Regions from separate parts of the Lysinibacillus sp. G1-3 genome, predicted to be linked through region 3. Evidence: riboswitches for the same ligand, from Rfam matches in the RefSeq annotation. Region 3 holds a riboswitch; each other region holds the start of a gene.
The links. Region 3 has a riboswitch for S-adenosylmethionine ahead of ACVYAD_RS09905 (cyclase family protein). Riboswitches for the same ligand answer to the same signal wherever they lie in the genome.
Positions count from the first base shown of each region.

Region 1: another riboswitch for S-adenosylmethionine. It lies ahead of ACVYAD_RS24110 (bifunctional homocysteine S-methyltransferase/methylenetetrahydrofolate reductase); the one in region 3 lies ahead of ACVYAD_RS09905 (cyclase family protein).
Region 2: another riboswitch for S-adenosylmethionine. It lies ahead of ACVYAD_RS16885 (methionine ABC transporter ATP-binding protein); the one in region 3 lies ahead of ACVYAD_RS09905 (cyclase family protein).
Region 4: another riboswitch for S-adenosylmethionine. It lies ahead of ACVYAD_RS16545 (Na+/H+ antiporter NhaC family protein); the one in region 3 lies ahead of ACVYAD_RS09905 (cyclase family protein).

Region 1 covers NZ_JBWHYQ010000032.1:27,541-35,673, reverse strand. The annotation lists gene ACVYAD_RS24120 (protoglobin domain-containing protein) at 138-1,427, shown strand; gene ACVYAD_RS24115 (protoporphyrinogen oxidase) at 1,708-3,096, shown strand; SAM riboswitch class I at 3,222-3,321, shown strand; gene ACVYAD_RS24110 (bifunctional homocysteine S-methyltransferase/methylenetetrahydrofolate reductase) at 3,418-5,265, shown strand; gene metH (methionine synthase) at 5,258-8,133, shown strand, end outside.
Region 2 covers NZ_JBWHYQ010000015.1:97,451-105,583, reverse strand. The annotation lists gene ACVYAD_RS16895 (MetQ/NlpA family ABC transporter substrate-binding protein) at 1-218, opposite strand, end outside; gene ACVYAD_RS16890 (methionine ABC transporter permease) at 327-995, opposite strand; gene ACVYAD_RS16885 (methionine ABC transporter ATP-binding protein) at 985-2,013, opposite strand; SAM riboswitch class I at 2,331-2,435, opposite strand; gene ACVYAD_RS16880 (thioredoxin family protein) at 2,498-2,800, opposite strand; gene ACVYAD_RS16875 (toprim domain-containing protein) at 2,816-3,157, opposite strand; gene gcvH (glycine cleavage system protein GcvH) at 3,538-3,918, opposite strand; gene ACVYAD_RS16865 (arsenate reductase family protein) at 4,109-4,465, opposite strand; gene ACVYAD_RS16860 (acyl-CoA dehydrogenase family protein) at 5,284-7,068, opposite strand; gene ACVYAD_RS16855 (acetyl-CoA C-acetyltransferase) at 7,189-8,133, opposite strand, start outside.
Region 3 covers NZ_JBWHYQ010000008.1:84,233-92,365, forward strand. The annotation lists gene ACVYAD_RS09885 (DUF4272 domain-containing protein) at 1-719, shown strand, start outside; gene ACVYAD_RS09890 (hypothetical protein) at 1,259-1,612, opposite strand; gene ACVYAD_RS09895 (DUF2225 domain-containing protein) at 1,636-2,331, opposite strand; gene ACVYAD_RS09900 (Cof-type HAD-IIB family hydrolase) at 2,874-3,647, shown strand; gene ACVYAD_RS09905 (cyclase family protein) at 3,771-4,508, opposite strand; SAM riboswitch class I at 4,607-4,711, opposite strand; gene ACVYAD_RS09910 (YuzC family spore coat inner layer protein) at 4,862-5,269, opposite strand; gene ACVYAD_RS09915 (SMI1/KNR4 family protein) at 5,425-5,976, shown strand; gene ACVYAD_RS09920 (MFS transporter) at 6,039-7,223, opposite strand; gene ACVYAD_RS09925 (winged helix-turn-helix transcriptional regulator) at 7,334-7,717, shown strand; gene ACVYAD_RS09930 (aldo/keto reductase) at 7,787-8,133, opposite strand, start outside.
Region 4 covers NZ_JBWHYQ010000015.1:32,125-40,257, reverse strand. The annotation lists gene ACVYAD_RS16570 (hypothetical protein) at 300-662, shown strand; gene ACVYAD_RS16565 (hypothetical protein) at 1,057-1,308, shown strand; gene ACVYAD_RS16560 (DMT family transporter) at 1,773-2,702, shown strand; gene ACVYAD_RS16555 (non-ribosomal peptide synthetase) at 2,758-4,959, shown strand; gene ACVYAD_RS16550 (protein NO VEIN domain-containing protein) at 5,292-6,356, opposite strand; SAM riboswitch class I at 6,642-6,749, shown strand; gene ACVYAD_RS16545 (Na+/H+ antiporter NhaC family protein) at 6,854-8,133, shown strand, end outside.

The sequences.
Region 1 (8,133 bases), on a different contig from region 3:
ATGACAATTCCACAGGAAGGCGCTTAGCCCGAATGGAAATCAACTGTACGTTATGGTGATGTTTTTTTATTTTTAAGTGAATGGAATAAAATTTTTCTCAGCTTTTAAAAGTACACGGCATGAAAGAGGGTAAATGTGTGATTTTTCAAAAACAGAGAAAGACAACGGCGTTAGATTTAGAGCAATACATTGTAAAAATGGATATAGCGAATCGCAATTCAATAAAAAAGCAAATTGATTTGCTTAAATTGACGGAGCGGGATTTACAATATTTAAAAGCCTTTCAACCTTTTGTAGAAGGCAATATTGATAACATTGTTAATCGATTTTATGAAATGATTGTAACTGAACGTACTCTAGTAGATATTATTAATAAACATAGTTCTGTAGAGAAGCTGAAAATTACTTTAAGACGTCATATTATTGAAATGTTTAATGGTACGATTGATGATGATTTTTATCAAAGAAGAGTTAAAATTGCTAAAGTACATGTACATATCGGGCTTAAAACACAATGGTATATTTGTGCTTTTCAAGATTTAACGGCATCATTTATTGACTTAGTTGAAGAACATGTTCATCATCCAATGGATCAACTTAATACAATTAGGGCTATCTCAAAAATATCTAATTTTGAGCAACAGTTAGTTTTAGAGGCTTTTGAGCATACCATTGAGCAGCTTCATGAAAAAATAGAACGTAGAAAAGAAGTAATAGAGAAAAAAATCGTAGCGTCTTCGGAAGGTCTTGCCACAATATCATTGGAAACAAACAACTCGTTTCATCGCTTAAGTGAACAATCGGATGAAATTAAACAACTGGCAAAAAAATCACTTCAAGTGTCGACTATGGCTGAGAGTCAGGCATTAGAAGGTCGTGAACGATTAAAGAATCAATCGCAAAATATGAGTAATATTATTAATTCGCTTGATGGTATAGCGGAAAATATTACACAGTTGGCAGATATGTCAAGGGAAATGGAATCGATTATGAATGTTGTGACAAATATTGCTAATCAAACGAACTTGTTAGCTTTAAATGCGGCAATAGAAGCGGCTCGCGCTGGAGAAGCGGGTAAAGGCTTTAGTGTTGTTGCAGATGAAGTGAGAAAACTATCGATTCAAACAAAGGAATCTGTCACATCGGTTGCGACTTTATTACATAAAACGAATGAGCGGACTGATAAACTTGTTCACTCGCTTAGTAATATTCAAGAAGAGGTAACTTCTGGTGAGGAAAACATGGTTCAAACGGAAGGCCAATTTACTAATATATTGGACGCTATGACCGAAGCCAAAGAACAAAATGGACAGATGGAAAAAGAAGTACAAGCAATAGTAGAAGTACTAAGTCAATTAGGTATTGCTTTTAATGAAGTGAAAAATTCCGCTGAAGAACTAGCTAGCTTTGCACAAAATTTAAATTAATGAAGTGAAAAGCAAGAGACAAAGAAAAATAAAGATGCTTTACACTGTAGTGTATAATAACACTATATCAACTGTTAATATATACGATCCGCTAGGTAGATAAAAATACCGGTGAAAATATGCTGTTAAATTCAATATATACTAATTGAACATAGAAAAGAATGGAGCTATCCTATGCGCTGGATAGCTCCATTTTTGCTAAATTTGTAAAGGGTTTAACGTAATTTTCGATAAAAAAAGTTTATACTGAAATAAAGAACTAAAAATAGGGGCGGTTAATATGAAAACAGTAGTTGTATTAGGTGGCGGAATTACGGGTTTGTGTACGATGCATTATTTACAACGTCAAGTTCAGGAGAAAAACTTAAATGTAAAGCTTGTACTCGTTGAAAAAAATACATACCTTGGTGGTAAGCTTCACTCTGCATATGAACAAGGCTTTATCATGGAAACAGGAGCAGATTCTATAGTAGCGCGTCATAAAGGTGTTATGGAGTTAGTAGAAGAACTTAATTTTGAACAAAATCTTGTGTATAACGAAACGGGTGTTTCGTATATTTTCACAAATAATGAGCTACATGCTATCCCAGCAGATTCAACGTTTGGTATTCCTATGAGCTTACAATCTCTAGAGGAAAGCACGCTTGTATCAGAGAAAGGTAAAAAAGAAGCATTAAAGGATTTAACCATGCCAAATGAAGAGTTTACAAAGGAAAGTTCGATTGGGGAATTTTTAACGTACTATTTAGGTGAGGAGCTTGTTCAAAACCAAATAGCGCCCGTACTTGCAGGTGTATACTCGGGAGATTTAAATCAACTTTCAATTGCTTCCACTTTACCGTATTTAATCGATTACAAAAACGATTACGGTAGTATTATTAAAGGCTTTGATGCAAACAGGGAACAATTTTTGAAAGCCGCCAATAAAAAATTTATTTCATTTAAAAATGGTTTATCGTCATTAATTGATCGACTTGAAGAAACATTAACGGATGTAGAAATTATAAAAGGGATTGCCACTATAAGTGTTAAAAAGCAGGAGAATCAGTACTCCGTTACATTAGCAAACGGTAAAATAATTGAAGCAAATCATGTTGTCATGGCACTGCCAAATGAAGCGGTACAAAGCTTATTGCAGGATGAATCTTTGAACGGCTATTTTGAACAATTCAATACTGCATCCGCCATTACGATTTACTTAGGGTTTGATGTACCAGATAATAGATTACCCGCGGATGGAACAGGCTATATTGTGTCACATAATTCGGATGTTATTTGTAATGCAGCAACGTGGACAAGTCGCAAGTGGAAACACACGTCAGCAGAAGGAAAATTACTTGTACGACTTTTTTATAAGAGCATTAACCCTGAGTATGAGAGATTGCGTTTGATGTCAGATGAAGAGTTAGCAGCGGTTGCTCTAGAGGATGTAAGAAAAAGCTTGGGGATTGAGGAAACTCCAACAATTGTGGACGTGACAAAATGGATCGACCAAATGCCAAAGTATGATTTGGCACATCGTGAAGCGTTGCAAGGTCTCGTACAAGAGCTTGAGAAAAACTATCCGAATTTATCAATAGCGGGTTGCTCTTATTTCGGAGTGGGCATAGGTGCGTGTATTCAAAATGGTAAAAAAATTGGTGAGGAGCTTGCTGAAAAACTATCGTAATTGTTTGATTTAAATCAAAATATGGTATTTTTCGTGAGATTTTACCTCTGTTCTGTGAAATAGTCTTGACTCAATCGTTCGTAAACGATATGATTCTTTTAATTATTTAAAAAATTCATACAACATTCTTATCAAGAGAAGCTGAGGGACTGGCCCTATGAAGCTTCAGCAACCAACTTATTGTCAGGTGCTAAATCCAGAGGACCGTAGTGTCGAAGATGAGAAGGAAAAACAATGACGAAACGTTAAAGCCTTCTTTTTATGTAAAAGAAGGCTTTTTGCATTTTAATTTTTATAAATAAAGGAAGAGAGGCTAGTTTTATGGGATTGCTTGAAAGGTTAAAAACGCATGTTCTTACAGCAGATGGTGCAATTGGTACAGTTTTATATGGCTATGGCTTGGAGTATTGCCACGAGGAAATGAATATACAAAGACCTGAATTAATTGAAAAGATTCATAGAGAGTATATAGCGGCAGGTGCCGATATTATTCAAACGAACACTTACGGAGCTAATGCCATAAAATTAGCCCGCTATGGATTAGAATCTCGTGTGCAGCAGTTTAATGAAGCTGCTATAACGATTGCAAAACGAGCAGCGGCAGATGGTGGACAATTTGTCTTAGGTACTATTGGGGGAATCCGTGGTATTCGAAAAAGCGACGCAACGTTAGAGGGAATTTTAGCAACAATTGATGAGCAGGCAACCGTTTTACTTGCAGGAAATCCAGATGGCCTTTTACTTGAGACATATTATGATTTTGAAGAGTTAACAGCGACTTTAGCAATGCTACGAGCTAAAACGAAATTACCGATTATTGCTCAAGTTTCTATGCACGAACCAGGAATTTTACAAAATGGAATGAGCTTAAATAACGCTTTACATGAACTTGAAGCGCTAGGTGCTGATCTCGTAGGTGTTAACTGTCGCTTAGGTCCTCACCATACAATACAAGCATTTGAAGGTGTGGAGCTTCCTAAGAAAGCATTTATGTCAGCGTATCCGAATGCTTCTCTTCTTGATGTAGAGGATGGCCGTGTCGTTTATGAGTCGGAGGCAGATTATTTTGGTCGAGCAGCTGTAGAGCTTCGTGATCAGGGGGTACGTTTAATTGGTGGTTGCTGTGGTACGACACCAAAGCATATTGCTGCAGCGAAAAAGTACTTAGAGGAGTTATCTCCAGTCGAAGAAAAGTATGCAAAGCCAGAAAAAGTAGAGATTGTCCGTGAGGCTGAGCCAGCAAATTACGAACCATTACATGTAAAAGTAAAACGAGAACGCTCAGTTATAGTGGAATTAGATACACCAAGACATTTAGAAATTGAAGGCTTTATTGCGGGAGCAAGAAAAATATATGAGGCGGGCGCAGATGTAGTCATGATGGCAGATAATTCACTTGCTTCTCCAAGGATTAGTAATGTCGCAATGGGTGCCTTACTGAAAGAAACACACGGGGTACGACCGTTAACTCATATAACATGCCGAGATCGTAATTTAATTGGACTTCAATCACATTTAATGGGATTAAATGCACTAGGTATTCACGATATTTTAGCAGTGACTGGAGATCCGACGAAGGTGGGCGATTTCCCAGGGGCCACAAGCGTTTATGACGTATCTTCAATGGAGCTAATCCAATTAATAAAACAGTTAAATGAAGGTGTATCGTTCTCGGGGAAACCACTTCGTAAAAAGGCGAATTTCTCTGTAGCGGCTGCCTTTAATCCTAATGTACGTGTACTAGATCGCGCGGTATCTCGATTAGAGAAGAAAATTGAATATGGGGCAGATTATTTTATTTCGCAGCCTGTTTATACAAAGGAAAAAATCGTGGAAATATACGAGGCGACAAAGCATTTAGAAACACCAATTTATATAGGTATTATGCCAGTAACGAGCTATAAAAGTGCGGAGTTTTTACATCATGAAGTGCCAGGCATCAAACTATCCGATGATGTGTTAGCCCGTATGAAGGCATGTGGCGATGATAAAGAACGCGCAACACTAGAAGGGATTGCAATTGCCAAGGAATTAGTAGAAGTAGCAGCGGAATATTTCAATGGTATTTACCTCATCACACCATTTTTACGCTATGACATGACACTAGAATTGATGAAATTTATTGAGCAATTGGATGAACAGAAAAAAGGGGTAAGTATAAATGGCTAAGCACTTGATTGAAGAACAACTAGAGAAACGAATTTTAATTCTTGATGGCGCAATGGGTACAATGCTACAAAATGAAAATTTATCACCAGAGGATTTTGGCGGCGAGGAATATGATGGCTGTAATGAAAATCTCGTGCTAACTAGACCAGATGTGCTTGAAAAAGTTCATAGAAAATATTTAGAAGCTGGAGCAGATATTATTTGTACAAATACATTTGGAAGTACTCCACTTGTATTAAATGAATATGATCTTGGTGCGAAGGCAGAAGAAATCAATACACGTGCTGTGGAAATTGCACGCAAAGTAGTAGATGAGTTTTCTACATCCGATTGGCCACGTTTTGTAGCGGGGGCTATGGGACCAACCACAAAAACCTTGTCAGTTACAGGTGGTATTACATTTGATGAATTAGAGGAAAACTTCTATGTTCAGGCCAAGGCATTAATCGAAGCCGGAGCTGACGTTCTGTTGCTAGAAACTAGTCAGGATATGTTGAATGTTAAGGCAGGAACATTAGGGGTATCTCGTGCTTTTAAGGCAACTGAAAAAGAGCTACCTGTGATGATATCAGGAACAATTGAACCGATGGGAACAACATTGGCCGGTCAAACAATTGATGCTTTTTACATTTCCATCGAGCATATTAAGCCATTATCAGTTGGCTTAAACTGTGCAACTGGACCAGAGTTTATGACGGATCATATCCGTTCACTAGCAGAGCTTTCAACAGGCTATATTAGCTGTTACCCGAATGCAGGCTTACCTGACGAGGAAGGCTGCTACCATGAGTCACCTGATTCGCTGTCACAAAAGCTAAAAGGCTTTGCGGAAAAGGGGTGGTTAAATATTGTAGGAGGCTGCTGTGGTACAACTCCAGCACATATTGCTACTATTCGAGAAGTGCTAAAGGACCAAAAGCCTCGTCAATTACCAGATGCCACACATGGTCATGTAGTTTCTGGTATCGAGCCATTGGTGTATGACGATTCTATGCGTCCGTTATTTATTGGAGAACGGACGAATGTAATCGGTTCTCGTAAGTTTAAAAATTTAATTATTGACGGGAAGTTTGAGGAAGCTGCAGAAATCGCGCGTGCCCAGGTGAAAAATGGAGCACATGTTATCGATATTTGTTTAGCAAACCCTGACCGCGATGAACTAGAAGATATACGTGGCTTTATGCAGGAGGTTGTAAAAAAAGTAAAAGTACCTCTTGTAATTGACTCGACAGATGAAAAAGTAATTGAGGAAGCACTTAAGTTTTCTCAAGGGAAAGCCATTATTAACTCTATAAACCTAGAGGATGGCGAGGAGCGTTTTGACGCAGTTTTACCGCTAGTGAAAAAATATGGTGCCTCTTTAGTAGTGGGGACAATTGATGAGCAAGGCATGGCGGTTGATCGACAGCGCAAGCTTGAGATTGCTGAACGTTCCTATAAATTGCTAACAGAAAAGTGGGGTATTGCTCCTGAAGATATTATTTTTGACCCATTAATGTTCCCAGTAGGAACGGGAGATGAGCAGTATATTGGTTCAGCACTTGAAACGGTAGAAGGAATTCGCCTGATTAAAGAAAAAATGCCACGTACATTAACGGTGCTTGGTGTAAGTAATATTTCGTTCGGATTACCACCAGTAGGTCGTGAAGTATTAAATGCCGTATATTTATATCACTGTACACAGGCTGGATTAGATTATGCAATTGTGAATACGGAGAAGCTAGAACGTTATGCATCCATTCCTGAGGAGGAAATTAAGCTAGCCAATGATTTACTCTTCCATACAAATGATGAAACATTAGCTGTTTTCACGGATTTCTATCGTGATAAAAAGAAGGAAAAAACAGAGGCAGATATTCCGAAAACAGTAGAAGGTCGCTTAGCTTACTATATTTTAGAAGGTACAAAGGAAGGGCTTATTGAGGATCTAGATGCTGCTCGTGAAATTTTCGAAACACCGCTTGATATTATTAATGGCCCATTAATGGACGGAATGGCAGAGGTTGGCCGTTTATTTAACGATAATCAGCTCATCGTAGCAGAGGTGTTACAATCAGCAGGGGTTATGAAGGCAGCAGTGTCACATTTAGAGCAATTCATGGAGAAAAATGAAGAGAGTGCTGGCAAGGGGAAAATGGTACTCGCTACTGTAAAAGGCGATGTGCATGATATTGGGAAAAACCTTGTCGATATTATTTTAAGTAATAATGGCTATAAGGTAATTGATCTTGGCATTAAAGTAACACCTGCTCAGTTAATAGAAACGATTCGTAAGGAGAAGCCAGATTTCATCGGGCTTTCAGGCTTACTTGTAAAATCAGCACAGCAAATGGTTATTACAGCTCAAGATTTCAAGGAAGCGGGTATTGATGTCCCTATTTTAGTAGGGGGAGCGGCATTATCTCGTCGCTTTACTGAAACAAAAATTGCTGGCGAATATAATGGTCCTGTCATTTATTCAAAGGATGCGATGCAAGGATTAGAGCAAGTAAATCGGTTAATGGGGGCAGATACACGTGCTGATTTCTTAGTTGAAATTGAGGAATCTCGCAAAAAACGCTTAGAGGCAGACGAAAAAAGAGCGGCTCGCCCGGCTAAAGAAGTAACTGTTAAGCCTGTACGCACGGTAAAGGAAGCGTCTGTCTTTCTTCCGGCTGATTTGCGACGCCATGTAAAGAGAGATTACGCTGTTTCGCATTTATATCCATATGTTAATATGCGGACATTACTTGGACATCACCTAGGCTTAAAAGGTCAAGTACAGCAGTTGCTTGATGCTGGCGATGCAAGGGCAACAGAGTTAAAAGATTTAGTCGACGATTATTTACAAAGTGATTTATTGAAGCCTTCGGGTGTGTATCAGTTTTT
Region 2 (8,133 bases), on a different contig from region 3:
AGATCGATACCTTCTTTAGCTAAAGCTGGTTTTGCTTTTTCCAAAATAACCGCATGTGGTGTATTAGAAGCACCTATTGTTAATGTTACATTTTCTTTATTGTCTGATTTATCACCAGATGATGCGTTTGAGTTTGTATCATCTTTTTTACCAGCACCACAAGCAGCTAAAGCTAATACTAATACTGATAAAAATAATCCTGCTAATAATTTCTTCATTTTATTGCACTCCCTTTTAACTAATTTAAAATATGTTAGCGGTATAAAACCGAAATAACCTTTTGGATGTCCGTAGCGAGCTACGCTTTTTTTGTCATTAGCGCCTTTTTAGCGTTTATCTGTTTTGGCTGTAATTAAGTCGCCAATCCATTGAATAATAAATACTACTATTAAGATTAATATAGTCGCCATTAAAGTTACATCTTGGCGATTACGTTGGAAACCATCTAAGAATGCTAAGTTTCCTAGACCACCTGCACCGATAATACCTGCCATCGCAGTATAGCCAACAAGTGCTACAGCCGTTACAGTAAGACCAGAAATAAGCGCTGGTAACGATTCTGGAATTAATACTTTCCAAATAATCGTTGACGTTTTAGCACCCATTGAACGAGCCGCTTCAATAACGCCTTTATCGATTTCACGTAATGAAATTAATACCATACGCGCATAAAATGGTGCAGCTCCGATAATTAGTGCCGGTAAAGCCGCATCTGCTCCACGAATTGTGCCGAGTAAAAATTTCGTAAACGGAATTAATAAAATAATCAAAACGATAAACGGAATCGAACGGAAAATATTAACGATTGAGCCTGTTAAAAAGTTCACCAGTTTATTGGCCCATATTTGGTTAGGACTTGATAAAAACAATAAGATCCCAATTACTAATCCAAGTATAAATGTGATCACCGTAGAGATTGTTGTCATATACAACGTTTCATACGTAGCTTCCCACATTTTTTCCCAGTCAACATTCGGAAAGAGACTAGTTAGCATTGGCAATCACCTCCGTTTGTACTTCGACTGTATGCAAGTAGCTCAGTGCAGCTGCAACATTCGACTCTGTGCCTTCAATTTGTACGATAAGTGTACCGTACGCGCCATTTTTAGTTTGCGAAATATTACCATGTACTATACTTACTTCTACATCACACTGTTTCACAAGATGTGAGATGACAGGCTGTTCTGTTTTTTCTCCTACAAATATTAGCTTTACAAGTTGTCCATTAGGGTAGTTTGCTTTAATTTGTGCCACAGTTTCCTGTGTTTCCTTCGTATCTGTAATTTGAGAAACGAATTTTTTTGTAATGTCAGCTTGTGGCGCTTGGAATACTTGTAATACTTCACCACGTTCTACAATTACTCCAGCTTCCATAACCGCTACACGGTGGCAAATTTTACGAATAACATGCATTTCATGTGTGATTAACACGATCGTTAAACCTAGTCGCTCATTAATATCGACAAGTAAATCTAGGATAGCATCTGTTGTCTCCGGATCGAGTGCGGATGTTGCCTCATCACATAACAATACTTCTGGATCATTAGCAAGTGCACGAGCGATGCCTACACGTTGCTTTTGTCCCCCTGATAGTTGTGATGGATACGCTTTAGCACGTCCGTCTAAGCCAACTAATGTGATCAATTCTTTCACACGTGCCTCACGTTTTGCCTTTGGAACACCTGCGATTTCTAGTGGGAAAGCAATGTTTTCCGCAACAGTTCGAGACCAAAGTAAATTGAAATGTTGGAAAATCATACTGACCTTTTGTCTAGCATTTCTAAGCTTTTGCCCCTTTATGGATGAAAATTCTTGATTGTTAACCGTTACCGTACCTGATGTAGGCTTTTCCAAACCGTTTAACAAGCGAATCATTGTACTTTTACCAGCGCCACTATAGCCGATAATGCCATAAATTTCACCTTTATCGATAGAAAGGTTGACGTCTTTAACTGCTGTTAATTCGCCATTCGAGGTTTTGTATTTCTTCGTAATATTTTGAAGCTGAATCATAGCGAATTCTCCTTTTTTTTATCAATTGAGCCTCGGCATAATTGCGTCCGGAATCGACTTTGTGCTTGCACAAAGAAATCCTTTTCGATTCCATGACATCCGCCGGAGGCTTTAGGCCAACAAATGTTTTCTGTGCGAAAGCGTAGTGATAACGCAGCGGCGGCAACATGACGTTGGTCACTCAGTCGTTGCCACAGGATGTGACGTTCTTAGACTGAGTTCCTCTATTTCAGCGGGTGTTTCGGTGAAAGAAGTAAAAAAACCCCTTCAACTATAGACAAGTAGAAGGGGTCACGTAACTTATACGCTGAACCGTTCTCTCATCTTTCAAAGATAAAATCTTTGGGTGATTTGGCACCTTTTCACTTTGTGATGGTTGCCGGGCTTCATAGGGCACTTCCCTCAGCCGCTCTTTATAAGAGTTCGATATATTTATATTTTTTAGTATATTCGTACTTTACCACGTGAGTAAAGTTCAGTCAATTTATTTTTTTAACAATTCGTATAAATACGGTACGGATTGAAAAGCATAAACCTTTTCCGTCACTTTTCCGCCTTCACATACAAGTAAACACGGTACACTTTCGATTTTATTATCATAAGCGATTTGTTCGATAAAATTAATATTCGCTTTACCAACCTGTAGCTGTGGTAGCAATTGCTCAACAACCGACATCATTTTCGATGCAACTACACACGTTCCACACATTGGTGTATATAAATAAAAAGCAGCCTTTTCACCCGACTGGATAGCCACGTCCCACTGCTCTTTTGACCATTCTTCCATTTTTTTCACGCAACCTTACAAAATATATTCATTATGGATTGAGAAATGCGCACGAATTAAGATTGCCGCTAACACCTTTCTCGGAGTTGTCTCTACTTCCTTATATGTTGGCATAGTACGTAAATGCTCAGCCTCTGGATAATGTCTGTCCATTAATGCTCGTAGCTTATCACCCGATGTATCTGCATCAAAAAATGTATAAAGCTCACAGCCTTCATATGGATCAAGTAACTCTTCTAATTGATGCACACCAATTGTACCATTCGTGCAAAGTATTTTAACATGTTCATTTAAAATAGGTTCAATTTGAAGCTTATCCGAACGGCCTTCGACAATTAAGCATTTCCCCTCGAACATAACGCCACCCCCGTTTAGACATATCCCTTATCATTATTATATCAATAAATCTTGTCATTGATACTGTTAGACACCTATTGTTAAGGGAATATACTTGCATTCACCCTCATCCACTATGATGGCAGAATGGATGAAGATAATAAAAAACGTCGGTAGTTTCCGACGTTTTTCTAATCAATTATGCCTCGGCATAATTGTGTCTGGAATCGGCTTTGTGCTTGCACAAAGCCGATTCCGTGACATCCGCCGGAGGCTTTAACTTCTTTCAGCGGCTATTGGGACACCCACTGAAAAGTATCTTAATCAACATTCATCTCAACATCTAAAGAGGTAGGAGACTATTGCTGAAAGAAGTTAAAGGCTTGTCTTATAAGCTTGTCTTATTCTGCAATCATTTCATCGTATTGCTCAGCTGTCATAAGCTTTTCAACTTCTGATGCATCAGCAGGCTCTACAACGATCATCCATGCTTTTTCATATGGTGATTCATTAACGAATTCTGGGCTATCTTCTAAATCTGCATTTACTTCAACTACTGTACCTGAGATTGGTGCATATAATTCAGAAACTGTTTTTACAGATTCTACGCTACCAAATGGATCATCTGTTTTGATTTCGTCACCAACTTGTGGAAGTTCAACGAAAACGATATCTCCAAGTTCAGATTGTGCGAAATGAGAAATACCGATACGTACTTTTCCGTCTTCTACTTTAACCCATTCGTGCTCTTCAGAGTAACGTAAGTCTTTAGGTGTGTTCATGCAAAAACCCCTCCATAAATATGTAATATATTCACTTTCAGTGTGCCATACTTCTTCCATAAAAACAAGAATCAATTATGCCTCGGCATAATTGTGTCCGGGATCGGCTTTGTGCTAGCACAAAGAACTCTTTTCCGATTTCCATGACATCCGCCGGAGGCATTAACTTCTTTCTAAGAAGTTAATATCGTTATTTCCAAGCTTGCTCAAAATCTGATTCTTTAAACCCTAACGTAACTTTTTTTCCATCAGTTACGATTGGACGTTTAATTAACATACCATCTGAAGCAAGCAGTTCAAGTTGCTCCTCTTCAGTCATTTCAGCAAGCTTATCTTTCAAGCCAAGCTCACGATATTTCATACCAGAAGTATTAAAAAATTTCTTTAAAGGTAGTCCACTTACTTGCCATAAGTTTGATAGTTCGTCCTTTGTTGGCGGTTGTTCGACAATGTGTACATCTTCATATGAAACTCCATTGTCATTTAGCCATTTTTGTGCTTTTTTACAAGTAGTACATTTCGGATATTGAATAAATTGAATCGTCATTTAAAGGCTCCTCTACTATCATTTTTAGGAACTACACTTTCAGTGTATCCCTCATTTTCTGTAGTATACCATCATAACCGTTACGAACCAAAATGAAACTCATCATATTAAAGTGTATGGATGATTCCCGTTCCGGCTGGGCGCTTTGTTGCTGACGCTTCGCTTTCGCACAGTTAAAACATTTGCCGCTGTCGCTTCGCTTTCGCGCAGTTAAAACATTTGTTGCTGACGCTTCGCTTTCGCACAGTTAAAATATTTGCCGCTGTCGCTTCGCTTTCGCGCAGTTAAAACATTTGCCGCTGTCGCTTCGCTTTCGCGCAGTTAAAACATTTGTTGTTGTCGCTTCGCTTTCGCGCAGTTAAAACATTTGCCGCTATCGCTTCGCTTTCACACAGTTAAAATATTTGCCGACAGATGTACAATCGCCTTCACTATTCTGATTGATTATGGTGAGTAGTCATAGAGCCCTCATTTGACTTACATAAAATTTATTAAAGTTCTACGGTATTGTGGATTGGTGTGAAAGGCTACTCGACTCCCGTGGGAAAGCGAGACAGTCGAGACCCTGAGGCCAACATGATGTTGGTCACGGAGGCATTGTCACAGGACGTGACGCATTTAGCCTTCGTTCCTTTAGCGAAGGAAGCTGCTCGACGCTCGCCCACAGGAAGCTTTGCTCTGCGCGAAAGCGAAGCGGCAGCGACAAAGCGAGTAGCCTGGAACGGAAATTACCCCTCGTTTTGCAGCGCTATACTTTATTTCCAACAAAAAAACCTAGCTATCACATCTCTGTGGATAGCTAGGTTAAACCTGCCATATTAAACTACGAATTTTTCTGCTTCAATTAATTTAACAGAAGCTTCACGTTTCTTCGAGATTAAGTTATATGGGTTATTGCGAGTTAATTTACGTAGTGCAGACAATGTCATGCGTGCAGCGTCGCCATCTGCTGAAGCAAGAATCGTATCTTTTGCTTCTTTTTCAATTTCTGCAAATGCTTCTTGGCAGAAGATTTGAGTGTACAGTAATTTTTGATGAGCTTTTTCAGCACCGTCACGAGCAATCGCTTTTTCTGTACGCAATACAGCAGATTCCATAGCGAATAGTTGGTTTGCGATATTTGCAATCTTCACTAATACTTCTTGCTCTTGATCAAGCTTCGCACCGAAGCGTTGTGCTGCTAAACCTGATGCTAATACAGCAATTTTCTTCGCATTTTTTACAAGATATTTTTCCTGTGCTAACGGCTCTGTGCCTACGTCTTCAGGCATTAGCATAAGAAGCTCTTGTTGTAAATTTTGAGCAACTTGTAGTAATGGCAATTCACCTTTTATTGCCTTTTTCATAAATGTACCTGGTACAATCATGCGGTTAATTTCATTTGTACCTTCAAAAATACGATTAATACGAGAATCACGATAAATACGCTCTACTTCGTATTCAGCCATAAAGCCGTAACCACCGTGTAATTGAACCGCTTCATCCGCAATGTAATCCAAAGTCTCAGAACCAAATACTTTAGCAATAGAACATTCAATAGCATACTCAGCAATTGCACTAGCAATCACTTTTCCTTGTTTTTGCTCATCTGGGCTTAGCTGACTTAAGCGGTCCTCAAATAAACCTACTGTACGATAGTTTAATGACTCAGACGCATACAATTGTGATGCCATTGTCGATAATTTTTCTTTTGTTAGATTGAAATCAGACAGCTTCGTTTTAAACTGCTGACGTTGATTTGTATATTGAATAGCAAGCTCTAATGCACGTTTCGAGCCACCGATTGTTCCAACCCCTAATTTATAGCGACCGATATTTAAAATATTAAAGGCAATAACGTGTCCGCGACCTACTTCACCTAAAAGGTTTTCTACAGGTACTTCTGCATCTTCAAGGATTAAAGTACGTGTCGATGAAGATTTGATTCCCATTTTTTTCTCTTCTGCGCCAACTGAAACGCCATTGAAGGCACGTTCTACGATAAATGCTGAGAATTTATCGCCATCGATTTTTGCATAGACAACAAATACATCTGCAAAGCCTGCATTTGTAATCCATTGTTTTTCACCATTTAAAATATAGTGTGTCCCTGCATCGTTTAACTTCGCAGTCGTTTTTGCACCTAATGCATCAGAACCTGAACCTGGCTCTGTTAAAGCGTAAGCAGCGATTAATTCACCTGACGCAAGCTTTGGTAAATACGTCTTCTTTTGATCTTCATTTCCGAATAGGACGATTGGTAAAGAACCAATACCTACGTGGGCACCATGTGTAATAGAGAAGCCGCCAGCAACAGACATTTTTTCTGCGATTAATGCAGAAGAAACTTTGTCTAATCCTAGACCTTCATATTCTTCAGGTACATCCGCGCTTAGTAAGCCGAGCTCACCTGCACTTTTTAGTAGACGAACCGAATGCTCAAATTCATGGTTTTCTAAATTTTCAACGACTGGTAACACTTCATTTGCTACATACTCTTCAGTAGTTTTAGCAATCATTTTATGCTCATCTGTGAAATCTTCTGGTGTAAACACACGATCTAATTCCACATCTTCAATAATAAATCCGCCGCCTTTAATGAAATCCGTTGTTTTTTCTGTCATTCTAAATTCCTCCCTATATATCTATTTTTAATAGTTTTTATCCCCAATATATAGAAAAGCTTGAAGTACTACGTTCGGAGGCAACCGAAAACGCTGCACTCCAAGCTGATCTAGCAAAAATTATAGAAGTTCAAATACTCCCGCAGCACCCATACCGCCACCGATACACATTGTTACGACACCATATTTCTTACCTTGACGCTTCAATTCATGAATGAGCTTTAATGTTAAAATAGCTCCCGTTGCACCAAGTGGGTGACCTAGGGCAATTGCTCCACCATTAACGTTTACTTTGTTTTGGTCAATGCCTAAATGACGTACGACTTGTAAGGATTGTGACGCAAATGCTTCGTTAATTTCCCATAAATCAATGTCATCTATTGATAAGCCTGCGATTTCAAGCGCTTTAGGTACTGCCACGATTGGTCCAATACCCATCACCTCAGGAGGTACGCCACCAACTGCAAAGCCTAAAAACTTCGCCATCGGAGTAAGCCCTTGTTTTTCTGCTTCTTCACGGTCCATCACAAGTACCGCTGCTGCACCATCTGAAGTTTGAGAAGCATTACCTGCTGTAACACTACCTTTAACATGGAAGGCCGGACGAAGCTTCGCTAAACCTTCTACTGATGTACCTGGACGTACACCTTCATCCGTGCTAAACGTGAATTTTTTCACCTGTAGTTTGTTGTTGTCATCTACATAATGTTGCTCCACTTCAATTGGTACGATTTCATCATTGAATTTACCTTCTTTAATCGCCTTTTCCGCAAGCTCATGTGAACGAACAGCAAAAGCATCCTGATCTTCTCTACTAACATTGTATTGACGTGCCACTTCCTCAGCTGTATGCCCCATCCCCATATAATATTGTGGAGCAGTCTCAGCTAATGTTGGATTTAAGCGAGGTGTATTACCTACCATTGGCACCATACTCATAGATTCGACGCCACCAGCAAGAATTGCCTTAGAATGTCCTAGCATAATACGCTCTGCTGCAAAAGCAATTGCTTGTAAACCCGACGAACAGAATCTATTAATTGTTAGCGCTGGCGTTGTATCTGG
Region 3 (8,133 bases):
ATTTCAGACCTCAAGCGTGTACACACAAAGTAATGGGACAAGAGGTGTCATCAGAAGAAGGGGAGCAAAGAAAAAATAACACGATAGCTTATTTAAAGGAAAGAGTTATTCCATATACAGCTTCACTCCCTCAGCTCCCACCAATTGAGGATTGTCAGTTTAAAACCCAAGAAGACATTGCTAGAAGAGCTGTAGCTCTGTTAATTGTTATTCAATTTGCTTGTGATGTGGCACAAGGCGGAAATGTGGAAGAGTCGCGGGACTTTTTCGTTAATATGTTACGCACATATAAAGTGGAAAACTATCTAACTGAAAATGAAAGAGACTTTTTACAAGCTTCAGAACCAGATGTGCAAGAAGCCATTAATATTTCATGGCAATACGAGGCTTATTGGACGCTTATTTGGGCACTTGGCTTTGTTGAAGAGCTTGATTTTCCTGATGAAGTATGCGATTGCGAGTATGCCATTCAAGTTGTTTCTAACTGTGAAACATTTGAACAATTTTATCTTCAAGCGGGCATTCGTAGTCAGGAAGATATTTTGGATGAAGCCGACAAAATCTACAGATATCATTGGGCTTGCGTAGATAGTCGTATACAAGAACGACCAGCTCCTGCGGGGATGAATGAAAGTATCGTTATGGAAAGACGTAGGGGGTTGTTCTGGTTGATAGGGCATCGTAATGAAGAATGGGATACTATTTCGATGGATACTTGAATTTAAATGAAAAGTAGCAAACTAGTTTGCTATTTTAATAATATTATTTAATCCTGTATTAATGTGCAGTAATTTACTTTACCGAAAGTGAAGCGTCAGGTGCAAACCTCACCTCAAAAGTAAGAAAGGACTGCCCGTAAAAACTCGAATGGTAAAGACTAATAATCAGTGGGGATGAAGAGACCCCCACTGATTAAAGTTTTACCTTATATAATTCGGCTTACTTACTTTATCAATCAGAAGAATCTAAAGCTAAGCGTTCTTCTATCGCTGGAACTGCTGCGGATGCATTTGAAACTCCGTTGAACGCTACAAAGCTTGTTAGTGCGATACTTAATGATAATAAGACCTTACGTTACTTACCTTTTGTCACTCTCTATCAGTCCTTCGTTATATGTTAAGACCAATTATAGATAGTGAAGTTTAAAGTAAAAGGGGAGTTTATTTAAATTTGGTCAAATGTCATTATTTTGGATTATTTAAGCGGAGGAAGGTAAAAAAACATCTCCAAAGTGTAAGTACACTGTAGAGATGTAATTTTATTTATAGTGATAAGTGCTAGCTCTAGGATGATTCCGTTGTATTTGATTGAACCATGCACGATCCTTTTCCTCTTGTTTTAATGTACTAACGATGGTTGATGAGCAGCTAACACAGATTTTTGCCTGAGTAATTTGTCCACAGCGTTCACAAGGTGCACCTAAATTAGGGAAAATCGATTTTTTTAATTTTCCTGTTTTGACCCATTTATAGAGTAGGTCTGATGAAACCCCAGTTAATGAAACTACCTCATCGTTCGTTAAATAGCGATTATTTTTTCTTAGTAAAAAATGATGTAATTCCGAAAAAATATCTTCTTCTCTCACATCAATCCTTTTGGTGAATAGCAGCATATTTATTACTCTCCCTGTTTATATTAATTGATGACTTCTTCTATATTGTCATTTACGTTGTTAGGTTGATCGTCATATTTATAGTTTTCCCAACGATTTCGTGCTAGTTTTCGATATTTATTGGAAACATGTCGATCTGCAATTAATCGAGAGAATCCTTTTTTCGCCTCAGCAATATCTCCAAGTCGAAGGCTTAATTCTGCATGTAAATATTGAATTCTCTCACCGCCCTCTTGATTGGATGCAAAAGATTTACTGTAAAAGTCTCTTGCAGCAAAGAGGTAGCGCATTTCCGATTCATGATCATCTTTTAAGCGATATAGCCATGCTATTTTTAGTGCGAAATTGGCCATAAGAAGTGACTCTTCCATTGATGCTCTTGATACAAGGTAGGCTAATTTAAGGCTTACAATGGCATCATCAATCGTACGTTCTTTGCAAATATCCATTGGTTTTTGTAGCTCTTTAATGTAAAGCTCATCTATAAGAAGCATGAAAGGTCCATACGTTCTTGTCATTGATTTGTGGTAAGCGTAGCCACAATGCGGACAAACGGCAACCTCATATAATAACGGGTTTAAACCCTCATAAACTGGCATGAAGTCTGTTTGTTCTTCGATAATTTTATATCGATTAGGGCGTACTTTATATGTAGTAAAATGCTTTTTACAAAACTTACAATCCACACTACTTTCATAGTAGTAAATGTTAAATGCCATCAGAATCAACTCCTTTCCACCCAAATAATAATTTCATGTAGAATACTCTCACCTCTGAAGGTAGTGAGATGGATGTGGGTATATTTCTTTTGTTCTATTTATATGAAGGACAATGTCGTTCAATATATTTAATTTAGTTTCTCTTATTTTAACAATTCTATGTTCTTTGGTATACTCCTTTAGAATTATTAAAATAAAAATGTTCATTACTTTCTTAGTTTTTTGAAATTTAGGTATGTACCCGTAATAGTGTTTATCGGTGTAGTTAAAGCAAGTTATACATTCTTTTAAGTTTGTCAAAATACGTACATATATTTAATTAAAAAAGTTATTGCATATGTAATATTACCTATAACTAATTTCGGTATAAAGATGTTTCTTAATGTAAAATGAAAATTGTAATAGTTGGAAAAATGTAGAATTGGATGTTGACCAATAAGAGGAGTCATACAACGCTTGCCTGTAGTGAAAATTAGCCTTTTAATTATAGATTTATCACCAATGCACTTGGTGAAAATATACAAAATGAAAAGGAGAGAACAATGGATTATAAAATTGTATTTTTTGACGTAGATGGAACGCTTGTTAATTATGAAGATGGTCGTATGCAAGAAAGTACAAGGAATGCTATTCAACAATTAAAGGATAAAGGAATTCATATTGTAGCTGCTACAGGAAGACCTTTATCAATGTGCCAGGATTTAAGAAATGTAGGAATAGAGACGTTTATTACAGCTAATGGTGCATATGTTAAGCACCAAGATCAAGTCATACATAAAATACCGGTCGCCAAAGAAGTGGTCCAAGTAGTGAAGGCTTTTGCTGATGAAAATAAACAAAGTCTATCGTTTTTCACAGAAACATTATCAATGAATAACGTCCAAGAAGAAGAAACATTAAAAGCTATGAAAGAAACATTATCTTTGCGGGAGTTTCCCGTTATCAATGAAGATATTGTAACGCAAGAGGTGTATTTAATGTGTTTATATGTTGATGAGGATATTGAGAAAAAGTATACCTCTACATTTCCTCATTTATTATTTAAAAGGTGGCATCCTTACATTACAAATATTTTGCAACATGATATTTCTAAGTCTATTGCTGTTCAAGCTGTACTAGAATATTTCGACTTGAGTACAGAAGAAGCACTTGCTTTTGGGGATGGAGATAATGATATCGACATGCTAGAGCAGGTCGGCTTTGGTATTGCAATGGGTAATGGTAGTGAAGCTTTAAAAAATGTCGCTAATTTTGTAACAAAGAAATCAACAGAAGATGGTATTGATTATGCTCTTCGTGAGCTAAAAATCATTTAATGGAAAAAATCGTATTAAGTTCATAGCTCTTATGTTGATCGTGTTTCTAAAAAGGAAAAAAATCTAAATAAATGATTAAGAAAGGTCTGGTGCAATATGTATTGAATCAGACCTGTTGCTATATTAAGGCAATATAGCAAATGAGCGGACAGGGAATCCAGATGCTTTTTCAGGCTTTGCCACAATATTGAATATAACGGCGCCTTTTGGAGGTAGCTTATCCAAATTTGTCATAAGCTCAATTTGATAAGTATCTTGCTCAAGCACAAAATATTCGCCATCTAACTTACCGTTTTTACGAAAATCTGTTGCTGAATCCGTATCAAAAGTTTCGTGGCCGATCGCACTTACTTTTCGTTCGTTGAATAAAAATTGCAACGCTTCTAATCCCCAGCCAGGAATATGATTATTGCCATCAGCATCTTTGTTGCTGAAAGCCTCTTTATCTGGCCAACGTTTACTCCAATCGGTACGTAGCGCAACGAAGGTACCTTCTTCAATTTCTCCATATTCAGCTTCAAAGTTAAGAATATCTTGAATGCTTAACGTGTAATCGTTGTTAATTTCAGCTTCCTTCGATTTATCAATAACGATTAGTGGTAGTACTAGTTCTTTTAGCTCCAATTCCTCTAAATAACGTGCATCTCGCACGAAATGGATAGGTGGGTCGATATGTGTTCCGTATTGCCCAGGGAAAGTGAATTGTTGTGCAAAGAAGCCATCATCATGGGAAAATAATGTTTCAAATTTTGCATCATCAAACATAAAGAAATGAGGAGAGTCTGGACCGAATATATGTGTTAAATCAACCCATTCTTTTGATTTCAATAATTTTATTGCTTGTAAAAGGTCGTTTGCCATAATATTTCCCTGCTTTCTGTTAATTATTTTGAATGCAACAATAAAAAAGAGCCCTCCTTGTAGAAGAGGACTCTTGTGCAAAGCAAATGCAGTAAGTCTTCTCATCTTCAAGGCTAAATTTTGCCATTTGGAATTAGCACCATACCTATAGGCTGGTTGCTGAGACTTCATAGGGCCAATCCCTCCGTCTCTCTTGATAAGAAAATAAAATATAAGAATTTTCAGAAATGAAATTTATGAATACTTTAGCATATTTATATATAGTTTACAAGTTCAGTAGGGATACGTGGTTATAATTCATAAAGAAGATGCTAAAGGCAAAAAAAAGAGGCCCTCTTCAAAGGACCAACTTTTCACCAACCCAAAATTAGTGTTAGCTTACAACAGCCGCTATCAGTAAATAGTATACGAAATCCATCTGGTGTATAGGTAGTATCGAATTTTACCGTAATGCCTGTTGACGCAATTAACTTTTCAACTTCTGTTTTATTTGATTGTTGTGCTGCGTTCATAAGATCATGTGCAAATTGCTCTGATTCATCAATTTTATCCGTAAGTAATTGTGCTTGCTGCATAATAACTTTGATTCGTTTCGCAGAAGTCTTTAATTTTACTGTATTGATGGATGGAAATGGACCTCTATTCGTTGGGTCAGGCATTGCTAGATGTCTAGAAGGTAGTTGAGTAGTTGGTTGATTTGCCATTACCCATGCCAGATAATAATTAGGATAGACAAAATACGGATAAGGATTGTAATACACTAAATTCCTCCTATCCTATAGTTGATACATTATCTTATGTACAACAGAGACTTTAGGTGTTAATGGCCGTGCTTTGAAAAGCTTGAGCGAAAAGGACCTCAGTTCAACGGCTTAAATCCCGATCAATTTATTCTTCTTCAAAAGGAGTTATTAAAATGGATATTCGTGCATACATAAAAAATGGTTTTGAAGTTTACTATGAACGTTATAATCAGGTGTCTGAAGATGGATTTTGTAGGTGGATGTGCCCGGATGTACCTGAAGAAATGAAGGTAGTTGATATCGATGCAGAGTGGTCTGTGTGGAGAATGATTCCTTCCACCGTAACGGAGGGAGATATTCAAACGTTAGAAAAAGAGTTCGGACTTAATTTTCCCGAATGGTATAAAGCTTTTATTTCAACGTATCATCATTATTTTGGTGTAATACCTGACCAAAGTATTGAGGATCCTTTAAATAATGTAAGAGATATGTTTAATCCATCATTATGCAGTTTAGGATATCTTCCATTTTCGTGGGATACAGAGTATGGAAAAATAATTTGTATTGATTTAAATAATAATGCTGATGAAGAAAGTTGTGCCATATATGAAATTGAACATGAAATTTTATTTGATGATGATGCCGATATTCTATCGTCATTAGACTATCTGTATCCAAATTTTAAAGCATATTTTGATGATACTTTCCTTGAATCTAATAAATAGCAATAAGGAAGGGGCATTTTAGAAAGCACCTTCCTCACATTTTTTATTTATAAGAAACGTACCTATTGTTTGTTTCTATCGAAGATTAACCATAGGAACGTAGTAGCTGCAGCAATCATCACCATGCCGAATCCGTATATAGGAGTATGCGCTAATGATTGTTGGCGAACGATAATTCCTCCAATGTATGATCCTAGGAAAATACCAATGTTAAAGGCCGAAATATTTAATGCTGAAGCCATTGAGATAGCTGATGGTATATATTTTTCTGAAATCTGAACGGCATAAAGCTGTAATCCCGGTACATTCATAAACATAAATAGTCCCATAATTAAGACCATTATTAATCCACCGATTGATGATTCTAAAAAGAAGTTGATGCCGAGTAGAGATAATGCTAAGCCGATAAGGATAATAAAGATAGAACGTAAAGGGTTATTATTCGCAAAATGACCACCTAATGTATTACCGATGGCAACGCAAATACCGTATACAACTAAAATCACGACTATTGCTTTAGGTGAGTAGCCCATATACTGCTCTAAAATTGGTGAAATATACGTATATACTACGAATGCGCCACCATATCCGATGGCAGTAATAAAGAGAATTAATAACATTCGTATATTCCCTAATACTTTTCCGATATCGCGAATTGATATTGGATTGCTTTTCGATAACTGACTAGGAACAAGTATGGCATTACTAATTAATCCAATAATACCTATGATCACAATGAAAATGAACGACATTCGCCAATCAGTTACTTGTCCAATAAAAGTTCCTAGTGGGACACCAGTGACAGTTGCTAATGTTAGCCCTGTGAACATAAAAGCTATTGCGCTTGCTCGTTTATTAGGCGCTACAACATCTGCAGCGATAACAGAGGCAATAGACATAAACACACCATGTGCTAATGCTGAAATAACACGCCCAGTTAGTAGTAATGAGAATGAGGGTGCTATTGCTGCAAGTAAATTACCGATAATAAACAGTACCATAACAAGCAGTAATACATTTTTGCGACTTATGCGCGATGTTAATGCTGTTAAAAGCGGTGCACCAATAGTTACTCCTAGTGCATATATAGATACGGTTAAACCTGCAGTACTTAATGATATATCAAAATCTTCTGTAATTAATGGAAGTAGTCCAACGCTTATAAATTCTGTAGAGCCGATACCAAATGCACTAATCGCAAGTGCGAGTAATGTTAGTTTGGCATTCGGCACTTTTGTATCTTTCATTCTATTAATATCTCCTTTGATTTTTTTTATAGTATATAGTAATATTCATACATATCGTAAAGTTGTATAGGGTACTTTTAGTTACTTTTGAATATTACAGGGGGTTCACAATGAAAAAAGTTTTTAATATTGGTGTTGAAGCCACTCTCGAAGTAATTGGGGGTAAATGGAAACCTGTTATTCTTTGTCATCTTAACCACCATGGTAAGATTCGTACGAATGAATTTCGCCGATTGATTCCAGGCATTTCGCAAAAAATGCTAACAACCCAATTGCGTGAATTAGAGCAGTCTGGCTTAATTAATCGCGAGGTTTTCAATCAAGTACCGCCAAAAGTTGAATATTCGCTAACACCTTATGGTCAAGAGATGGACCCTGTGCTGAACGTGCTTTGCACTTGGGGTGAAAAACATATCGAAATGATGCAAGAGCAAGGTGAAGATGTACTAATAATGCAACGTGATGAAGATATCGCAATACAACATACATCTTAAATAGATTGGAAAGAGACTGTCTAAGAGAAGAAAATAAGACAGTCTCTTTCACATTTACATAGCTATCGTTTACATGACAAAATCAAATTCATCTGGATTTGGTCCAACACGTTGATCTAGATTCATGGCGTTAATGATTGCCATCTCTTCATCAGTTAGTGTGAAATCAAAAATATCAGCGTTTTGAATCATGCGTTCTTTACGCACAGATTTTGGAATTGTGACGATACCATTTTGAATATCCCAGCGTAAGATAACTTGAGGATTTGATTTCCCGTATTTTTCAGCTATTTTAGAAATAGTTTCATTTTCAAGAAGTCCACCTTGCATTAATGGTGCCCAAGCTTCCATTTGGATATTGTGCTCTTCACAGAATGAACGTACTTCAGTTTGTTGTAATCGTGGATGAAGTTCCA
Region 4 (8,133 bases), on a different contig from region 3:
ACTCTTCTTTTCTTTCTTATATAGATTATCTGTGATTTCAAACTCCAAGCAGAGTCTATCTTTCCGATTTTTATCAAGTTTTGCTCAATTTAGAACAAAACTTGATTTTGAAACTTTTATAGCTAATGATATGTTATTAACATACCCGGGGAAAGGTAAAAGAAGGAGGAAATACCTTGCTTATCTGTGTGAAGAAATATGATGGAGCAGGTATATATATTGGTTCCACGACAAAATATTTAAACAATGTATCAAAAAAGTATATTAAGAGTAGAAATAAATAGAGAGTGGTATGCAATATGAAAAACAAAAAAAAAATTTGGATTATTGGTACAACAATACTTATAATTGCCTTGCTTATAACTTATGATAAGGTTTACGAGAGCAAACACAATCTTGTGGAGATGCTGAAAATTCAAGATACAGTCTATGTCGTAACCGGGGAACCAGTTGAAGAATCCCAAGTAGTAAGGAAATTGGGGGATATTAACAAAAAAATAAATAGATATCAAATTCCGGATAATAATTTTGAGTCTAATTCTTTAAATGAGGGTACTCCTATATATGAAAGAAAAAATGGAGATAAGTTTCCAAAATCTGTACTGTATAAACGAGAGGGTGAATTTTTTATTGCTACTGAAGCAGCAAACCGTAGTAATTAAGAAAATTGATTGAGCAACAACCTCTTTTTTAGAAATAAATTGTAAAAGTGGCTAACTTTTTTGAAGGTTAGCCTCTGAAATAATTGATTTGACTGATGGAATATATTCGAAGAAAATGGAGTATACCCCTTTCGGCTGTTATTACTTGAAGTGATGAAAAGCATTTCTGATTTAAAATCATAGTTAAGTTACGAAAAATCTTTTTTTACCTAAAAAAAAAGAAAATCCCACGGAAAAGTCTACACCCTTTCCGTGGGATTTTGTGTGATTGGATATTCACTATTCTTCAAATTAAATCCATTGGCATCGTTTTCATAAATTCTCTCACTTCCCGTATCAATAAAAAGTAATTCTTTGATATCCTTTTTTAATCGTTTAAAAGAAGGTGAAAACTTTGGTTTATATATTAATCAATATATTAATTTTATTACTTATCATTTTACTTGCTGAATCATTAATGTATTTCATTACAATCAAAAATGCAAAATTAAAAAGCATTTTAACTTATATAGTAATGGCAGTAATAGCGTTTATCACCAGTCTATATATACCTAATGATTATAAGGGATGGACAAAAACATTAGCTACAGCATATTTAATTGTAGCATTAATATCTTTACTTAAAAAAAATACCGATTTTAATTAAACAAATTAAACTAGTTTAATTTAAATATATTTATGTTTTGTTAGGTGATCAGTCAAATTTATTGTATTAATCATGTTGAAATTCTCTGAATATAAAAAGCTCAATAGTTATGGCATAGCTATTGAGCTTTTTATATATGTCTCTTTTTACTTTTCATAATCACTTTGTTGCATCATTTTCTTACAATTACGCCCGAAACCAGATGTGGATTATTAGTAATAAACAAATATATTAACAAAAACTTTATTTACAATAAAAAGGTAAAAATGTATATTTATATAAACAACTAAGATTTTCCATATTATAATTAAAAAATATTAGATTCGAAGGAGGGGGCCAATGGAACATTCGAGGAAAAGTTTCTTGTATTTAAAGAATAAAAATTGACTTCTATGTTTCCCTTTCATAAGATTCGCGCTGTCTGGAACAGCTCTTACTAAATAATGTACAAGAAGGTGAGCTCTATGAGTAACTTTAGTAAAGGAGCTGTATATGCTGTTATCTCAGCTATAGGCTATGGGATAATGCCTATTTTTACCGTCAAAGCATATGAGCACGGGGTGACAGTTTACACATTGCTTTTTTTAAGATTTGCATTAAGTTCTGTGATATTTTTTTCGTATTTCCTTTTTAGAGGCATAAATATAAAAATAGGAAAACAAGGTATTAAAAATCTTTTCTTATTAGGTGGTGTATTATTTACACTATTATCTATTTTTCATTTTGAATCAATAAAATATATCTCCTCATCTATGGCAGTTCTACTCCTCTATTGTTTCCCTTTATTGGTTTGTATCATTTCCTATTTTTTATATAAAGAAAAGTTGAATATTGGATCTATGATCTCTTTAGTGGCAGCTTTCATCAGCATGATTTATTTATTGGGAGTTTCATTAGATAAAATGAATATTTATGGAGTAATATTATCTCTTCTGGCAGCTTTAGTATTTGCCATATATATGATTGTTGGAAAAAAAGTAACGATCAATAATTCTCCTGTAATAATCAGTGCTTATACAACGCTATTTGCAGGAATGGGTGTTTTCACATTTGGTTTAGTAAAGCAGGAAATTTCTTTAGATTTTAATGCTCATGCATGGCTATACATAGCATGTATGGTATTTCTCTCAACCATTATTGCTGAAATAGCATTTTTTAAGTCACTAGAATTATTAAGCTCTTCTAATGTATCGATGATTAGTATGGTAGAACCTGTCTTTACCTCTGTATTTGCTCTTGTATTTTTAAATGAACGATTACATTTTTCTCAAATTACTGGCGGTTTCTTTCTTTTAATCAGTTTAACAATATTGATTTACTTCCAAAATAAAACTGTTACTAGCCAAGAGATAAAAGAGGAATTGATTCAGAATGAACATATATTAACAAAATAGAACACGGCTCCTAAATACAATGGTATGAAATATATTATTAAAGGGGATGACATTAATGCAAGTTGCAAAGCAAGATACAAAGGACAAGTATTGGAAAACTATTTTACAAGAGTTTGAATTAAAAACGGTTGTACCTTTAGGCACATTTAATAATAATGGTTTCAAATTGACAAGAGAAAACTTTATTTTAGATGAGGAAACCAAACAGTCAATTTGGAAATTTGCTAGAACTTACAGTGTTAATGTTACTTCTATTTTATATTCAGCATGGGGAATTTTACTACAAAAGTATAATGATACAAATCATATTATGTTCGGTACAATGACTATTGATAAAGATATTTTACCTCTTTGTTTTAAATCTAATTTTAATACAACAGGATTAGAATATGTTAAGCAAATTGAATACGAGGCAAAACTGAGACAGCAATATGAAGATTTGGCTTTAGAAGAAGTTGCATCTTATAGTCAAATACAATTTAAAAATGGATTATTTGGATCAGCTTTATTGACTGGTGAAAAGGATAATAACATTCAACGACTCTGTGAAACTTACAAAATTGATATAAGCTTAGAAGTAGATTCTTTATTGGAATGTACTGTCCTTTATAATGTTGATTTATTTGATATTTTTACAATTTCTAAAGTGAACGAACATTTCATTAATATATTAACTGACCTACTATCAAACCCACATAAAACATTTAATGCCATCAATATTCTTTCAGAAACAGAAAAAAATCAAGTATTATATGATTTTAATTGCCATTTACTTAACTACGATTCAACTAAAACAATTGATGATTTTTTTGAATATCAAGTTAAAAAAGGGCCAGATAGAATCGCATTGATTTGCCAAGATAGAAAATTAACCTATAAAGAACTAAATGAAAAATCAAATCAATTAGCACATTTATTGCGCCAAAAAGGTGTTAAACCAGAAAAATTAGTTGGTTTAATAGTAGAACGATCAGAAGATTTGATAATTTGTATGTTTGCTGTCCTTAAAGCGGGAGGAGCATATCTCCCAGTTGATCCAGCTTACCCGTTAGAACGTATTAATTATATGTTTGAACAAGCAGACATAAATTTACTATTAACTCATAGCCATTTAAATATAGAATTATCAATTCCTTGCGAGAAAATATATTTTGACGATTACCCTTTACATCATTATCCTACTAGTAATTTGGATAAATTACATGATGTAAATAATCTAATGTATACTTTATATACTTCTGGTTCAACCGGTCAACCAAAAGGAGTTGCTGTTGAACATAGAAATGTTGTAGGCTATTATCATAGTTTTAGAAATGAATTCAACATAAACGAAAATGATATTATGCTACAACAATCAACAGTATCATTTGATATTTCTGTAGAAGAAATTTTCCCAATCTTGCTTACAGGCGGAACTTTAGTTATAGCTTGTAGGGATGATGTAGCCTCTACAGAAAAACTTCTAGATATAATGAGAAATAATAAAGTCACAATGATTAGTGGATTTCCACTATTATTGAATGAATTAAATAAATATCCTCTTGTAGAATCATTGCATACAATGATTAGCGGAGGCGATGTGTTAAGAAAAGAATATATCAGTAATTTGATTGACAAAGTAAAAATATATAACACCTACGGCCCTTCTGAAACTACTGTTTGTATTTCATATTTTGAAGTAACAAGTAAGAAAGTAGGAAATAATATTCCAACTGGTAAACCTATTGCTAACTATAAAGTCTATATTTTAGATAAAAATCGTCAGCCTGTCCCTATTGGTGTTCCTGGAGAAGTATGTATATCAGGCGTAGGCGTTTCTCGAGAATATTTAAATCGTCCTGATTTGACTAGTGAGCGTTTTACGCAAAATCCATTCGTAGAAAATGAGAAAATGTATATTTGTGGTGATTTAGCACGATGGTCACCTGATGGGAATATTGAATTTTTGGGTAGAATTGATAATCAAATAAAAATTGGCGGGAGAAGAACTGAGCCTGGTGAAGTTGAAGAAAAACTTTTACAACATCCTTCCATTGAAGAGGCTTGTGTTATTGCAAGAGAAAATAAAAATAAAAATAAATATCTAACGGCTTATATCGTGATGAATGAGCAAAATTCTGCCATAGAATTAAAAGAATACTTGCTGCAATTTTTGCCTGATTTTATGGTACCGTCTTATTATGTTGAATTAAATAAATTACCTTTAACGTTAAATGGTAAAGTCGATAAAAATAATTTAGCAGTTATTTTAGACTAAGTATACAGAATTTCAGGAATGTTAAAATCTTCATTATAGTATAAAACCTCTATTAAAGATTATGCCATATTAATAGAGCGTGGGATTAACGAAATTTAATCTCTACCTTTTAAAGTTTAAAAAGCTGAATACAAAAAGCTCAATAGTATTGGTCGTTCCTACCATATCTATTGAGTTTTTTAAATTTGTCTTTTCTTCAAGATTCGTCTGTTAAAGAAATCAATCAGAAAGTATTAGAACGTTACCCTCAATTTATAGAATTTAAAAATCGGACAAAACCTTCCACAGATTCTGACATAAAAGCATTTTTTATCTTTTATTAGTTTTATAATTCATTTATTGCTCTCCACTCGAGTGCCATATACATCAATTGTTGATGGAATATATGCATATTTTCGTGTCAACAAATCACTTACAGAGTTATAACTACTAAAGTCATTATCTATTTCCATCTTCATCTTACTATTCTTGCCTACACCATATACCCGTACTAGCCAAATTTCATCCTTATACAGAATGAACTTTTCCAATTCAGGATAAGTAATTGAATAGACTGCGCTTGTACTTGTTGATGTTGTACCCTTCACTTCAATTTTTATTGGTTTTGGAGGAGTCTGTGGTTGTAAATAATCGAATGCTGTAATATCGTATCCTAATCCATCACCTTGTGTTTGCGCTACATGCTCTACCTGATCTCCGTATTTTTCACCGAATACTTCTATTACTTTCTTTTTCACATATTCAAATACTTTTTGCTCTGCAATATCACCAATTTTTTTACGCTTTTTCAAGTCTTTTTGTAGCTGGTCTTGACTTACCACTCGACCCCGTTTCTTTGTACTGCCCGCTATCTTATTATTAACTCTAGACTCTCCTTGCTCGTAACTAGAAGTAGCAAACGTTTCCTCGTTAATTTCACCATCTTCTATTAGTTCTACTTCTACTTCAGGGATATCTTCATTAAGAAAACTATCAAACAAGCTAGCCCAAGCTTCAGGACAAGGAAATAAATAAGCCTGATTTCCTCGTCCATTTTCTTGAAAGGCTGAATATTTTTGCGGACGATCAGATTCCATATCTCCCCAAACATCTCTAATCATAATTGGATGTTCTAAAATTGTGTAATCTACATCCACCTTATAACCTTCATCTGACCATAGATTTTTTTCCTGCAGCTCATGCGGTTGTTCTGCAATATAACAATCTGAAGTTGCTATACCTACCGCTCGAATCGCTTGATCATAACAGCTGTAAATTTTATTACCAGCCTTAATTGTAGCCATCCGTTCGTACGCATGATTGCTATTTCCACTTTTATTTTTTTGCGGGGACCACATATATCCCCCGATAATTTCTTCCTCGTGTGTAGCATTTTGCATAACAATAAAATTACTCATATATTCACCCTTAGTTTCAAGAAACGTTCCATTTCAATTTTAATATTATTTAAATATTGTATTTTTACTATAATTCACGATTATAACATTGTCAAAAAAATCCATTATTAGGTGGATAATATTAGCTTTGAAAAATTAAAGACACTAAATTTCGCGAAAAGCTTCTCTTTATTTACTGAAACAGCCTAAAACAGATGACCTTTTTGAAATTGATTAAAAATAAGTTGCAAATATAGATGTTTTATTATAATATTTCATTATTGTGCAAAAAATAATATGTTTTTCTTCTTATCAAGAGAGATGGAGGGACTGGCCCTATGAAATCTCGGCAGCGGAACTTTGTGAGTAAGTTACTGTGCCAAATCCAGCAAGCAAAGGCTTGATAGATAAGAGGAGTGTTTTATAGATATAAGACCTCTTCTTGTTTTCAAGAAGAGGTCTTTTTTAGAGGAAAATGGACAAAGACGTATCCATTTTTAATTTTTGGAGGTAGAACAATGAAGAAAGAAAATCCATGGGCGCTAATCCCATTTGTTGTTTTTTTAGTTTTATTTATTGGTTCAGGGGTTATTACAGGTGATTTTTATGCATTCCCTGTTATTGTAGCCATTGCCATTTCGGGCGCTGTGGCTCTGGCAATGAATCGAAAAGAATCGTTTTCGAATAAGGTTGATATTTTTTGTAAAGGCGCTGGAAATTTAAATGTCATGCTGATGGTTGTTATTTTTCTATTAGCTGGAGCCTTTTCAGAGGTAGCAAAAGGCATGGGGGCAGTGGATTCCACTGTTAACTTTGCTTTGTCAGTCATTCCGCAAAACCTGCTTGTCGTAGGCTTGTTCATCATCGCTTGCTTTATCTCCCTATCAATGGGTACATCGGTAGGAACAATTGTTGCACTGGCGCCAATTGGAGTTGGGATCAGTGAGCATACCGACTTTTCCATGGCTTTAGTAATGGCAGCGATTGTTGGCGGATCGATGTTTGGCGATAATTTATCCTTTATTTCAGATACAACCATTACTGCCGTTCGTTCACAAGGCGTACAAATGAAAGATAAATTTAAGGTGAATTTTTGGATTGTGTTGCCGGCAGCTGTTGCAACAAGCATTTTTTTAGGAGTTATCACAATGGGCGAAACCGCGGCACAAGTAGAGCATTTAAGCTATAGTTGGGTAAAAATTGTTCCCTATGTATTGGTTATTATTTTTGCGCTAATTGGAATGAATGTCTTCCTTGTTCTTGCATTTGGAATTGTTCTGGCCGGGGCTGTTGGCTTAGCGGATGGTAGCTATCAGTTAATGGACCTTTTCCAAAAGATTGGCGAAGGAATGTCAGGCATGTATGAAATGGCATTTCTTGCAATCTTAATAGCTGGAATGGTGGAGATTATTAAGCTTAACGGAGGAATTGACTTCCTACTTCACCTTGCCACACGAAGAATTAAATCAAAAAAAGGTGCCGAATTTGGGATTGCCGGCCTTGTGGGCCTAACTAATTTATCTACGGCCAATAATACAGTTGCTATTTTAATTGCTGGCCCGCTTGCAAAAAATATTGCTGACCAGTATGGGATTGAGCCAAGAAAATCCGCAAGTATTTTAGATATTTTCTCCTGTACAACTCAAGGGCTTCTGCCGTACGGAGCCCAATTCCTAGCAGCCGCAAGCGTAGCCGGAATATCGCCAGTTAGTATGCTGCAGTATTCTTTCTACCCGATTTTGATAGGGATTTGCGGGGCTATTGCTATCCTTATTGGATACCCGAGACCAAAGAAAGC